One region of the Vibrio tasmaniensis genome, then DNA from elsewhere that is predicted to be linked to it. Evidence: riboswitches for the same ligand, from Rfam matches in the RefSeq annotation. Region 1 holds a riboswitch; each other region holds the start of a gene.
What was found. Region 1 has a riboswitch for thiamine pyrophosphate ahead of thiD (bifunctional hydroxymethylpyrimidine kinase/phosphomethylpyrimidine kinase). Riboswitches for the same ligand answer to the same signal wherever they lie in the genome.
Positions count from the first base shown of each region.

Region 2: linked by a shared signal. The riboswitch ahead of thiB (thiamine ABC transporter substrate binding subunit) and the one ahead of thiD (bifunctional hydroxymethylpyrimidine kinase/phosphomethylpyrimidine kinase) in region 1 are both predicted to bind thiamine pyrophosphate.
Region 3: linked by a shared signal. The riboswitch ahead of thiC (phosphomethylpyrimidine synthase ThiC) and the one ahead of thiD (bifunctional hydroxymethylpyrimidine kinase/phosphomethylpyrimidine kinase) in region 1 are both predicted to bind thiamine pyrophosphate.

Region 1 covers NZ_AP025511.1:1,094,536-1,099,265, reverse strand. The annotation lists gene OCV44_RS19135 (ABC transporter substrate-binding protein) at 1-298, opposite strand, end outside; gene OCV44_RS19130 (ABC transporter permease) at 432-1,247, opposite strand; gene OCV44_RS19125 (ABC transporter ATP-binding protein) at 1,240-1,998, opposite strand; gene thiD (bifunctional hydroxymethylpyrimidine kinase/phosphomethylpyrimidine kinase) at 1,988-2,896, opposite strand; TPP riboswitch at 2,993-3,104, opposite strand; gene OCV44_RS19115 (DMT family transporter) at 3,203-4,120, opposite strand; gene OCV44_RS19110 (helix-turn-helix domain-containing protein) at 4,206-4,730, opposite strand, start outside.
Region 2 covers NZ_AP025510.1:373,680-378,409, reverse strand. The annotation lists gene thiP (thiamine/thiamine pyrophosphate ABC transporter permease ThiP) at 1-1,076, opposite strand, end outside; gene thiB (thiamine ABC transporter substrate binding subunit) at 1,203-2,195, opposite strand; TPP riboswitch at 2,249-2,368, opposite strand; gene OCV44_RS01765 (flavin prenyltransferase UbiX) at 2,412-3,035, opposite strand; gene mpl (UDP-N-acetylmuramate:L-alanyl-gamma-D-glutamyl-meso-diaminopimelate ligase) at 3,074-4,432, opposite strand; gene fbp (class 1 fructose-bisphosphatase) at 4,702-4,730, shown strand, end outside.
Region 3 covers NZ_AP025510.1:30,600-35,329, forward strand. The annotation lists gene OCV44_RS00145 (multicopper oxidase family protein) at 1-1,015, shown strand, start outside; gene crcB (fluoride efflux transporter CrcB) at 1,116-1,499, shown strand; TPP riboswitch at 1,562-1,660, shown strand; gene thiC (phosphomethylpyrimidine synthase ThiC) at 1,791-3,740, shown strand; gene OCV44_RS00160 (thiamine phosphate synthase) at 3,740-4,730, shown strand, end outside.

The DNA.
Region 1 (4,730 bases):
GCAAACCTGCTGCCACATCCATAGTTAGGCTTGGTTGGTAGGTTACCGCTAAATCGACCTTACCTGCCGCAACCAATTTTGCTGGTGTGCTTGGGTCTGCTGGCTCTTGAATTTCAATGTTTAAGCCTTGGTCAGCAAAGTAGCCTCGCTCTTGAGCAATCACAATTGGGCCGTGGTTCGGGTTCACAAACCAATCCAACATCAGTGTCAGTTTCTTTTGTTCAGAATCCGCCAATGCATGACCTGAAACTAGCGAAGCAAGCAGTGCCACAGCACCTAATAATTTTGTGTTTTTCACAGTTAAACCTTTCCTTTTGAATACTATTCTTATGTATAGAACTTAAGTTGAGCAATATTGCGTTAGTAGAATTTATGTTTAAATAAATAAGTGGGGCTAAAATTTCTCGAACGAAATGTTATTGAGCGAGCCATCACTGGTTTTCCCAAGGGATAGCTTTTTTAAGTAATTTATCGGTGACGAAGTAGAGCGAAATAGACAGCACCGCCAAGATGAATAAGGCAGCAAACATCTCATCAATGATCATGCGTGCGTTGGCTTGCAGCATTAGGTAACCTAGCCCCTCACTCGAACCCACCCACTCGCCGACGACTGCGCCAATTGGGGCAATCACCACAGCGACACGAATGCCAGACGCCAGTGTTGGCAATGCAGCAGGCAATTGGATATAACGGAGCAATTGCCATTTCGATGCGCCCATCGTTTTGGCAAGATCAAGATAACCAGTCGGTGTATTACGTAGGCCGTCGTAACAACAAGTGGTCACGGGGAAGAAGATAATGATCGCCGCCATCACCACTTTTGACGGGATGCCATAACCCAGCCACAGCATCAATACTGGCGCAATCGCAAACACAGGGATGGCTTGGCTAGCAATTAAGATAGGCAACAACCAGCGTTTCAGCGGTTCGAACATCAACATCTGTAGGGCGAAAAATAGCCCCATAGACAAACCGAATAACAGACCAAGTAAGATCTCCTGCGCAGTCACCCAAGTGTGTTTGAGTAACACATCGTAGCGTTCAATTAGCTTGATGAAGACTTCTGCGGGAGCTGGCAGAATGAAGCTTGGCATCTCGAAGATAACCACCACCAGTTGCCATAAACCGAGAATCACGGCGCTGCTGATCAGCAAACGCATAACGGGATTCATCTGACGAGGGCGCTTAGTCGTGATCTGTGTGTTAGTTGAACGAGCCACAGCTTCGCTTCGCGTTAGATCATTCATAATCACGCTCCAACTGATCTAAGATCGCTTGTTGTAACTCAGCACATTCACCATCTAGCACTCGCGGCGTTGACGTGTGAGGCACAGATAAAGAATGAGCACTCGCAGGCGTGCCTTGCAACACATACAAGTTATCCGCCAAACGCACCGCTTCTTGTGGATCATGAGTGATCAACACAACGGTTTTATCTCTTAACAGTTCACACGCTAAGGTCTGTAACTTGTGTCTTGTTACCGCATCCAGCGCAGAGAAAGGTTCGTCCATCAGCACAACAGGTTTGTCTTGCATTAAGGTGCGAGCCAAGGCAACACGCTGGCGCATACCACCAGACAACTGATCCGGCATAGTAGACGCGTGATCAGCCAAACCAACCGCTGCTAACAACTCTAATGCTTGATTAGTTTGTAGTGCTTTATTAGAAGCTGGATTTTGAAAGCGATGACTCAGGCATACATTGTCGATAACCGACAGCCATGGCAGTAACAAATCCTGCTGCGCCATGTAAGCGATGCGATCCGTTAAAGGCAATTCATCAGAGGTTGTCAATGTTCCCTGCCACTCCACCTTGTCGTCCAACAAGCCTGCCAGATAACGCAATACCGTGGTTTTCCCGCAGCCACTTCTACCCAACAATACCGTCCACTTACCTGCGTTTAAGCTAAGCGACAATCCCGATAAGGTTGCGTGCTCGCTGTCGTTATAACGTAAGGAGGCATTGCTGAGTTGAACGCCAACCGTATTAACGGACATTGCCGTGTCCAGCGAAGAAGTGATTTACCGGGCCATGACCTTGACCAACTTGAAGTTCGTCAGCATGGGCAATCGCGCGAGAAATGTATTGTTTACCGAGGTCAACAGCCTCTGAAAGCGTGTTGCCTTGAGCCAAGAAAGAAGCAATGGCAGAAGAGAGCGTACAACCCGTGCCATGGGTGTTTTTGGTAGGAAAACGTTTAGCGCTAATCAGAGCAGATGTGGTTGGCAGAATCAGTAAGTCGTTACTGTTCTCATCTTTCTCTAAGTGACCGCCTTTTAGCAGGACAGCTTTAACACCCAGTGCGCGTAAGTCTTCAATCATGCCCTGCATTTCGGCTTCGCTTTCAGGTACTGGCTTGCCTGTTAACGCCGCGCCTTCTGGCAAGTTAGGCGTAATGATGTCTGCGAGTGGAATCAGCTCTTGTTTTAGCGTGGTGATAGCCGAGTTTTCTAACAGCAGATCACCACTTGTCGCGACCATTACAGGGTCAATCACAAGGTGTTTAGGTCGATATTGCTTAATTTTGTCTGCAACGACTTTGATGATTTGCGAATCAGCCAACATACCAACTTTTACTGCCACGATATTGAGATCAGTAAAAACCGCATCTAACTGGCTAGCGACATGGTCGAGTGGAATAGGAAAAATGGCTGACACGCCTTGCGTGTTCTGGGAAGTGATAGCGGTAATCACAGAACAAGCAAAACTACCGGTAGCAGACATGGCTTTAATATCAGCTTGGATACCTGCACCGCCGCCACTGTCAGAACCCGCGATGGTTAAAACAATCGGAGTATTCGTGCGGATCGTGTCTTCAGCAGAGTGCTGCTGAGTTGAGGATTTTGGAGTTGAGGCTTTTGGCGTTAAATCTTTTGAAATAGAACTGTGTGTCATTGTCGCTCCTACTATCTTACAAGACGTAGGAGAACGAACACTGATCGAAGGAGAAGTCGCATTAGGCTCATGAAAGTTTTCATGGGTGCAGACGTAGATCGAGTGCTTATAGTTCCCTACGCCAGTGTTAACTGAATCAGGTTCAACGGGTCTCGATTAACGATCTCAGCAAACACCAAATAAGGTATGTGCCCCCCGACTATTGATAGCGATAGTAACAGCACTCTCACAACTGAGATACTGATTTTATTCAATTATAAGAATTACACATGAAAAAATTTCAATTAGACTCAACAAAACAAATACTTATAACGTTCCTTTAGATGGCTTCGACTGTATAAACAAGCACAAAACAATCAGAGACATACCTAGCCAGCCTGTAAAAGGAATCAGCTCACCGACAACACAGACGGCAAGCACCGCTGCAACTACCGGTTCAAACAGAGTCAGCAGATTGGCACTGCTCGCAGTCACGTGGCGTAAACCAAAACTGAACGCGATATAACCCAAGCATTGTGGGATTAACGTCAGATAACTGATGACGAATACGTTAATCTCCGAGGAAAACAGGTTATCACCAGTAAACCAGAGCGTTGGCAGCAACAACATCGCACCGAGGCCAAAAATACTGCCCATCGCCGCTTGTGACTTAATCCCTTTATCTATCAATGCTTTTGTCGCCCAAGAATAAATGGCGTAACACAAACCAGCGACCAGACCTAAGCCAATGCCCAATAGCTTTAGATCCTCACCGGATTCATTCGCCGATGAAGCTTCTGAAAACACCAACAGCCCAATACCTACCACACCAATCGCAAAGCTTGTAAGCCAACGTAGGTTGATATTATTCTTTTTGCTAATCAGACACTCTAACAATGCGGAAAAGAAAGGTGCGGTAGCAATCGAAACCACGGTGCCAATCGCCACACCTGATAATTTCATTGAGGAATAGAAAGCTAAAGGATAGACCGCCAAAGCCAAAGCGCTCACTGCCAACAGCTTCTTGTTCTGCAAAAGTTTGTCGAAAGCGAATAGGATTTTTCGATACGCCAAGCCCGCTTGCATTAGACCACCGACGCCCATAGAGAAAGCACCAATCGCTAATGGGCTTAGATCAGGAGCAAAACTTGCAGCGGTGCCTGTCGTGCCCCATAAAATAGAAGCAAACAAGATGGCTAAAGTGCCCGTTTGGAATTCGTTAACGCGATTGATGGCAAGATTCATTTCTATTACCCAATTTTCAGTTCTGAAATAGATAATAGTGAAGATTGATATAAGTTAGTTTGCCGAAAGGACGCTATTGTTGTTTCTAAAGACTGTCTTTCATTGAGCCTAGAAACGCCCTTGGAGACATGCCAAAGTGCTGAGAGAAGCGACGACTGAAAGCAGACACATCACTATAGCCCACATTTTCAGCAATCAATTGAACCGGTAAATCGGTATGAGTTAACAAGGCTTGGGCTTTCTCCATACGATAGCGAGTGATGTATTTAAGCGCACTGATCCCCAGGCACTCTTTGAAGCGTTTTTTGAATTGAGTGGGACTCAAACAGGCTGTTTCTGCAAGTTGAGATATAGAGAGAGGTTGGGCGTAATTATCCGCTATCAATCTTTGTACCGCACGGATTCTTGGGTCGATGCTCTTGCTCACTTGTTGTTGCTCTAACAGCAATGCAAACACATCCAAAACTGATGACTCAATGCCACTATCGACCTGATATTCCAGCTGCTTCTCAACAAACAGCAAGAAGCTCATCAAAGGTGGTGTGATCGTGAAAACCGAGAGCTCATGCTCTAACAAGTGCTGCGGTAACTCCGCCATATCCGCGACAAT
Region 2 (4,730 bases), on a different replicon from region 1:
TTCTTGTTCTGTAAACGCCATGCTCGACTAGTCAGCAGTATGGCGATACCAATACCAACAGCGATAACACTCGCTAAGGACGCCACTCGAACCGAGGTCATCAACGCCGCCCAAAACGGCTCACTGCTGAGTACAGTCAGTGCTTGCGAGTTAATACCATTGACAATAACCATAGCTAATGGCGGTAATACCAGCATTGAGACGATGATGATCCAAAAACTATCCCAAGCTTTTGACCACCAGCTGTCCTTAACCAAATATTTATCTTCTGACAGCTGACTGGCCGTCACGGAAATAGGCTTAGACAGGCGTTGAATACTCACTGCTAGCACACCACACAGCAGCATTTGCCATATCGCGAGTAAAGCGCCAGCCTGCAGGTCAAAGTCGAATTTAATTGCCTGATAAATAGCGAGTTCGATAGTGGTTGATTTTGGTCCACCGCCTAGTGCCATCACGGTAGCAAAGCTGGTAAAACACAGCATGAAGACTAAACCACACACATGTGGCAGTTGCTGTCTTAAGCGAGGCCATTCAACCCATCTGAATTTGTTCCAATGACTCATACCCAAATGAGCACACAACTTATGCTGCTCGGCAGGTACGGTATCTAAAGCTTGTAAAAGTAAACGGCTGGCATAAGGCAGGTTAAAGAAGACATGTGCGAGCAAAATACCATTCAACCCATAAATCGAGAATGGCAGTTTAATATCGAAGTTCGCCAGAAATTTAGCTAACCAACCACTGTTACCATAAATAGCTAGCAAACCAAATACGCCAACTAATACGGGTAAAACCAGGGTCGAAGCAAACAGTCTTAACAACAAGGCCCGTCCAAAAAATTGTCTGCGACACAGCGCATGAGCAATAGGTATAGCAAAGCCAACACTCAGTACCATTGAAAGTGTCGCTTGATAGAAACTGAATTTCGTTACATGCCAATAGTAAGGATCGGACCATACTTGGCTGATATCAAGAGAAGGGGCATTGCTTAGCAATGCCCCAACTGCTGAAACCACGAAGGCGGTAATGAGTATCGCAACCCAAACCCCGACCTTAGGTGTTTTCTTTATCATAAATTGATTTTTTACCGTAAATGGTTCACTCCAAACATAACAAATGAACCTTTAAATACAGAAAGCTCGTTTTTTAAAAGTACGTTAGAAAACTCATTTTCTTAATATAGTAAGTTAAATCGTAAGTTAAAAAGTAAGCGCACTCTGCCATTCACGAATCCAAGGCTTACGCTTCTCGGCGATCTCTTCTGGTGTAAAGCTTAGCGCTTTCTGAGGAACCGTAAGTTGCTCGAACCCTTTTGGTAGCTCAACATCGGTCACTGGGTACATCCAGTTGCCCGTTGGCATCGCTGATTGGAACTCGTCACTTAGGATAAATGCCATAAACTCATCAGCCAGTTTTTCGTTCTTGCTGCCTTTGACCTTAGCTGCCACTTCGACTTGAGTGTAATGACCTTCTTCAAAGCTTGCTGCTGCGTACTTAGAATCACTTTCTGCAATGATGTGGTAAGCAGGAGAAGTCGTGTAAGACAAGACTAAGTCCGACTCACCCTTTAAGAACATAGAGTAAGCTTCAGACCAACCTTTAGTCACAGTCACCGTTTTCTGAGCAAGCTTCTTCCATGCTGCAGTTGCTTCATCACCGTAAACCGACTTCATCCATAGCATCATGCCTTGGCCTGGTGTTGATGTACGTGGATCTTGATAGATAACCTTAAGATCGTCACGTTGCTCAACCAGTTCTTTCAGGCTCTTTGGCGGGTTTGCTAGCTTCTCTTTGTTATAGATAAACGCAAAGTAACCAAAATCATAAGGAACAAAGGTACTGTCGTTCCAACCGTTAGGAAGCGTCACAGATGATGTATCAACACTGTGCTCAGCCAATAAGCCCGTCGATTTCGCTTCAGCCATGAGATTATTATCTAGGCCTAAGATGATGTCAGCTTTGCTGTTGCCACCTTCAAGACGTAAGCGGTTTAGAATAGACACACCATCTTCTAACGCGACAAAATTCACATCACAACCACACTTTTCTTCGAATGCTTTTTCAACGGCAGGACGAGGGCCCCAATCCGCAGCAAAAGAGTCGTAAGTGTAAACCGTTAAGGTGTTGTCTGCTGCGAAGGCAGAAAAAGAGATGGCTGTAGTAACAGCAAGAGTTGTTAATGTTAATTTCACTGGACGCTCTCCATGGTCTGAGCGGCACAGGTTTGAGGGAGGAGAACGGTAGAGGTTGTTCCTAACTCAATTCCTACGCCAGCATTATCTGGTTCAGGTTTACGGGTCCCAAGCGTCTGCTTGATCTCAGCTCGCATTCATTATTTGAATGGTTCGCGCCCCGATGAGTGTTCAGGATTGTAATTTGATTTTTAACAATAAGCCATCAAGTTTGGATCAATTACGTTGATCGTAACCCCAACGTGGCACTAAACCTTGCTCGATACCAAGGTGATCGAGAATACGTGCCACCATAAAGTCGATCAGATCTTCAATCGACTTAGGTTGATGATAAAACCCCGGAGCTGCAGGCATAATCGTCACGCCCATGGTAGAAAGCTTATGCATATTTTCTAAATGGAGCGTGGAAAATGGCGTCTCACGAACCACTAACAACAGCTGGCCTCGTTCTTTCATAACCACGTCTGCTGCGCGCTCGATCAGATTATCTGATAGGCCATGAGCAATTGATGCCAAGCTTCCCGCAGAACATGGACACACCACCATCTGCTTCGGTGCTGCTGAACCAGAAGCAACCGGTGAGAACCAATCATCTTTGCCACACACCACTAGCTTTTCTGGGTCGCAACCTAAATGCTTAACCAAAGCTTGTTTCGCAGCATCTGGCCCAGCAGGTAACTTAAGTTCATGCTCGGTCGCCAACACCACTCGCGCTGCCGACGATATCAGCAAGTAGACCTGATAATCGGCGGCCAAAAGGCATTCAAGTAAACGCAGGCCATAAGGCGCACCGGATGCGCCAGTGAAAGCAAGAGTTATCGCTTTATCGTGTTTTGTCATGTTCTCAATTACTTCAAATTATAAGGTCGTAGATGGCGTTAGCCTTTGAGTGCCAATCCATCCAACAATTTTTGGTGAATGCCACCAAAGCCACCATTACTCATTACCAATATTTGGTCACCCGCTTGTGCCTCTGAGACAATTTTAGCAACGAATGCATCCATGTCATCACCCACATGTGCCGGCTGGTGACAAGCATCCGCGACATCTTGTACCGACCAATCAATGTTATCGGGTTGGAATAAGTAGGTAGAATCCGCCAGCTTCAACGAATCAGCCAAGGTTTCTTTGTGTACACCGCGCTTCATTGTGGCAGAACGAGGTTCTAAAACGGCAATGATTTTCTTCGTGTCGACCTTATTACGTAAACCGCCTAGCGTAAGTTCAATTGCCGTTGGGTGATGAGCAAAATCGTCATAAACAGAAACACCAGCTACCTCGCCTTTAAACTCCAAACGACGTTTAGTATTAATAAAGGTAGTCAACGATTCACAAGCGAGATCAGGTGTTACACCCACGTGTCGTGCTGCGGCAATCGCCATCAAAGCATTGTTTACGTTGTGGTCGCCCACTAAATCCCAGTTTACGGTTCCAACACATTCATTTTGGAAGTAAACCTCAAATTGAGAGCCATCTTTAACTCGCTTCTTAGCATCCCAATCGCCTTGCTCGCCACTCGATTCAGTTTCACTCCAGCAACCGCGATCTAGAACATCTTCAATAGCCGTATCTTGTTTAGGAGAAAAAATGCGGCCATTACCAGGCACAGTGCGCACTAAGTGGTGGAACTGACGCTTAATCGCCTCAAGATCATCGAAGATATCAGCATGATCGAACTCTAGGTTATTCATCACTAAGGTTCTTGGGTGGTAATGAACGAACTTAGACCGTTTGTCGAAAAAAGCACTGTCGTATTCGTCAGCCTCTACCACAAAGAACATGCTTTCACCAAGGCGAGCTGAAATACCAAAGTTACCCAATACCCCACCAACCAAAAAGCCCGGTGCATAGCCACAGTCTTCTAAGATCCAAGCCAGCATGCTCGATGTCGTTGTCTTGCCATGCGTTCCCGATACCGCCAGAACCCAACGGTCATGCAGTAAGAACTCTTGCAACCACTGCGGCCCTGAGGTGTATCTAAGATTGTTATCCAATACATACTCAACACACGGGTTGCCACGGCTCATCGCATTACCAATGACCACTAAGTCAGGTCTTGGTTCTAATTGGCTCGGGTCAAACCCTTCAATAATTTCAATTCCTTGAGATTCCAACAAGGTACTCATTGGTGGGTAAACATTCGCGTCACTACCGGTAACCTTGTGACCTAATTGACGAGCCAATACCGCAGCACCTCCCATGAAGGTGCCACAAATTCCTAAGATATGAATATGCATAAATTGCTTCCAAACGCTTGGCTAAATGAACCATGTCTAAATCAAACTACTGCACTCATTATCATTAAATGAAGATTAAAAGCGAGTAGCAATGCAAAACAAATTTAGTCGACATAGTAAGTGAGATCTGCGTCGCTTAGTTCATTACCATTAAAAAGATCTAACCTTTAGAATTTAACTAGGCGTCTAGGTGAATAAAGCCCGAATAAGAGGCGAATCCTATTGTGCTCAAATTCCCCCTAATATTGAGAGAAGTTTAAGGAAATAACATGTCTGAGATGCGCACCCTTGGTGAGTT
Region 3 (4,730 bases), on a different replicon from region 1:
TACGCCGCCAGATGCTGGCACATTTTGGTATCACCCACATATGAATAGCGTTAAACAACTTGGTATGGGTTTGGTTGGGCTAATTATCGTAGAAGAAAGTACTCCAGTGCAGTTTGACGAAGAACATGCATTGATGCTGAAGCATTGGCATATCGATCAAAAGGGTCAATGGAAAGACTTAATGATTCCCCGACTCAGTGCTCGTATGGGCACTCCTGGTGAGTGGAGTAGCGTTAATGGAGTTCATGAACCTGTATACCAGTTGAAGCAGTATGCAGCGACTAGACTGCGTATTGCTAATGTCGATAATACGATCACTTATCCTATTGCTATCGAAGGGGCTGAGGCATGGGTGATTGCCATCGATGGTAACCCTGTGAAAAAGCCTTACAAACTGACTCAACATAAAATCGGCCCAGGGATGCGCGTGGATATTGGACTGATCGCTCCTAAAACTGGTGAGCGAGTTAACGTTCTCCAAATGAAGGGACGTTTCCCATTTTCTTTGTGTGAATTTGAAGTCGTAGATTCAGCATTTACTCAAAAGCGAGTGTTGCCATTATTACCATTGAATCCAGTACCTAACCTAGATCTTGCTAATGCTGAAGAGATCGATTTTGTGTTCGAGTGGGAAGGCGCGGTATCACCAGTATCTAAAGATGGGAAGTCGATGCCTAAATTTTGGCTTACTAATAAAAGAGCATGGGAGGGGATGAGCAAAGACAGTATCCCTGAACCGTTGGCGACTTTAGATTTAGGTAAGACTTACATATTCGATCTTAAGAACGTCACTCAGTATCATCACCCGATTCATATTCACGGTCATACATTCACTGTATTGGAACTTGATGGTAAAAAAATTGAAGAACCTTTCCATACCGATACAGTGCTACTTGGAAGAAACGGCCGAGCTAAAGCGGCATTTGTTGCAGACAACCCAGGACGTTGGATGTATCACTGTCATGTTATAGAACACATGAAAACGGGTTTAATGGGATATATCGAAGTTAAGTGACACCTGTAACGTTTAATATTTGCGCATGCATTCTTAGTTTCTACCCTCGCTTTTATCGGCGGTAAAGCTAGAATATAGGGACTATTGTTTGGGAGGATTCATGGGTCAGTTATCTATTTTAGGTTTTATTGCCATTGGTGGCGCATTTGGTGCTTGTTCGCGCTATTTGATTTCAGAGTTATGTGTAGTGATGCTAGGGCGTGGCTTTCCTTATGGTACGCTGACTGTTAACGTGATTGGCTCTTTAATTATGGGATTACTCATCGCAGCGTTTGAGAATGAGATGGTTGCGACAGAACCATGGAGACAGATCATCGGTCTTGGTTTCCTTGGAGCATTGACTACATTTTCTACATTTTCGATGGATAACGTGCTTCTTATGCAGCAGGGTGCTTTCTTTAAGATGGGACTCAATGTGCTACTCAACGTGGTTCTCAGCATCTCTGCAGCATGGATCGGTTTCCAACTTCTGATAAAGTCTTAAAACTTTCTTACGGTTTGTTAACAACTCGGCTTGGTTTATCCAAGCCGTTTTTATATACTCGGTAATACTTGTCGGAGTGCCATATGGCTGAGACCGTTAACTCGGGATCCGTTGAACCTGATCAGGCTAATACCTGCGAAGGGAACAAGAGTAGATATCTAACTAGAATCCTTCTAGAGATCTATCTCCAGATCACAACTGCATTTTCTTGCTGTGATCCCTCTTGTAGCATCTAATCCGTCAAGCATTTTTATCCCTATAAATAATGGCTAAAAGCCAAGGAAAAATGCTATGTCGAGTCGTAAACAAGCAAGACTGGAAGCGAAGAATTTCATTGATTCTTTATCCGTACAACCTTATCCAAATTCAAAAAAAGCTTATATCCAAGGATCTCGCGAGGACATTCAAGTCCCTGTACGAGAAATATCACTCGCTGATAGCCTTGTTGGTGGTACCAAAAAAGAGCCTGTATTCGAACCTAATGTACCCATTCAAGTTTACGATACCTCAGGTGTTTACACTGACCCTACACATCAAATAGACCTGTATAGCGGCCTTCCTAAGTTGCGTGAGCAATGGATTGATGAGCGTGGTGATACGGAACTGTTAGATGATGTAAGCTCTGTTTACACTAAAGAGCGTTTAGAAGATGAAACTCTAGACGACCTTCGTTACGGCAATCTACCTAGAATTCGTCGCGCGACTGGCGGTCAATGTGTTACTCAGCTGCATTATGCTCGTCAGGGGATTATCACTCCTGAGATGGAGTACATTGCGATACGTGAGAACATGGGACGCCAGAAGTTTGCTGATGAGCAGCTGAACCATCAACACCCTGGCCATAACTTTGGCGCCAACCTACCTAAAGAAATTACCCCTGAGTTCGTACGTAAAGAGGTTGCTGAAGGCCGAGCTATTATTCCTTCAAACATCAACCATCCAGAATCAGAACCGATGATTATCGGCCGAAACTTCTTAGTGAAGGTGAACGCCAATATCGGTAACTCTTCAGTAAGCTCTTCGATTGAAGAAGAAGTTGAGAAATTAGTATGGTCAACTCGTTGGGGTGGCGATACCGTGATGGACCTTTCCACCGGCCGCAATATCCACGAGACTCGCGAATGGATCTTGCGTAATAGTCCGGTGCCAATTGGTACGGTTCCTATGTATCAAGCGCTTGAAAAAGTGAACGGCGTTGCGGAAGACCTTAACTGGGAAGTAATGCGTGATACTTTGATCGAGCAAGCAGAGCAGGGTGTTGATTACTTCACTATCCACGCAGGCTTACTGCTTCGTTACGTACCAATGACCGCTAAGCGTGTGACTGGTATTGTCTCTCGTGGCGGCTCCATCATTGCGAAGTGGTGCCTTGCTCATCACCAAGAAAGTTTCCTTTATACCCACTTCCGTGAGATCTGTGAGATCTGTGCGAAGTACGATGTAGCTCTGTCATTGGGTGATGGTCTACGCCCGGGTTCGATTGCTGATGCCAATGATGAGGCTCAATTCTCGGAGTTACGTACTCTAGGTGAGTTAACTAAGGTTGCTTGGGAATACGACGTGCAGGTGATCATTGAAGGCCCTGGACATGTGCCAATGCACTTAATTAAAGAGAATATGGACGAGCAGTTAGAGCACTGCCATGAAGCACCTTTCTATACTTTAGGTCCATTGACTACTGATATTGCCCCTGGTTATGACCATATTACCTCTGGTATTGGCGCGGCCATGATTGGTTGGTACGGCTGTGCAATGCTCTGTTATGTCACACCTAAAGAGCACCTAGGCTTACCAAATAAAGAAGATGTGAAGACTGGCCTGATTACATACAAGCTAGCAGCACACGCAGCGGATCTTGCTAAAGGACACCCGGGCGCACAAATTCGAGATAATGCACTCTCAAAGGCACGTTTTGAATTCCGTTGGGAAGACCAATTCAATCTAGCTTTAGATCCTGAAACCGCGCGTTCATTCCATGATGAAACTCTGCCACAAGAATCCGGTAAGGTTGCTCACTTCTGCTCAATGTGTGGACCTAAATTCTGCTCGATGAAGATCTCTCAGGAAGTCCGAGAGTATGCGAAAGATACCGAACAAGTGGCTGCTGATCAGGCTATTGAAATTAAGATGTTGGATAACCCGTTGGAAGGGATGCGTCAGAAATCACAAGAGTTCCGTGATACTGGCTCTGAACTTTACCACCCAGCTGTGGGCGTAAAAGAAGCTCAATTAGAGGAATAATGACAGTGAAGATTCTCATCCCATCTCAAGACATCGAGTTAACGGGGGAGGTTCAAAACTGTCTATTGGTTGCTAAGCGACAAGGCTTGGCAACCGGTGCAGTTGAGTTGGGTGTAAGCCCAACTCAATACTTCTCTGTTGTTGATATTCAGCAGACGTTATCTATCGGCTTTGCTCATGATCTTGATTCATTAGCGGAGTGTAAGTTAGCGGAACTGAACCATGTTGTTGATTACAGTAATTCAGTTGCACTAACTGACGTTTGTGGCGCCTTTACACAATATCCAAACACTATCTATATTGGTGTCTCAGATGATTCATCTGTAATGGATATCTGGTCTCACCTAGATGCTAATCGTGTCATCAAGAGTGAAACTACAGCTCATCAAGAATTAGATAGTCGTGGTCATTTTGCTTGGTTGCTTACTTTGTTGGCGCTGGAATTCCCATTAGAAGACGCACTAGTTTTAGCTCGCGCTGCATCGAATGTTTCACGTGGAACATGGCCAGCACATTATCAAGACTTTCCTATCCCTGTTCTTGAAGATCAACGATTGGACATAAGCGTTGGTTGGACTAACCAAGGGACATCTCTTTCTTTTCCTGAATTGAGTAAGAGTAGCCTCGGTTTATACCCAGTAGTTGATGATGTTGAGTGGATCGAAAGGTTGCTCAAGCTTGGAATCAACACTGTTCAACTACGTATTAAAAACCCGCAGCAAGAGGACTTAGAACAACAAGTTGCGCGATCAATCGAGCTTGGTCGAGAGCATAACGCTCAGGTTTTTATCAATGATTATTGGCAGCTTGCACTCAAGCATGACGCGTTTGGTGTTCATTTGGGGCAAGAGGATATTGAAGAATCAAACCTCTCACAGTTGAGCCAAGCAGGTATTAAGATCGGTCTCTCGACTCATGGCTATTACGAGTTGCTACGCATTGTTCAAATCAACCCAAGCTATATTGCGCTAGGGCATATCTTCCCAACAA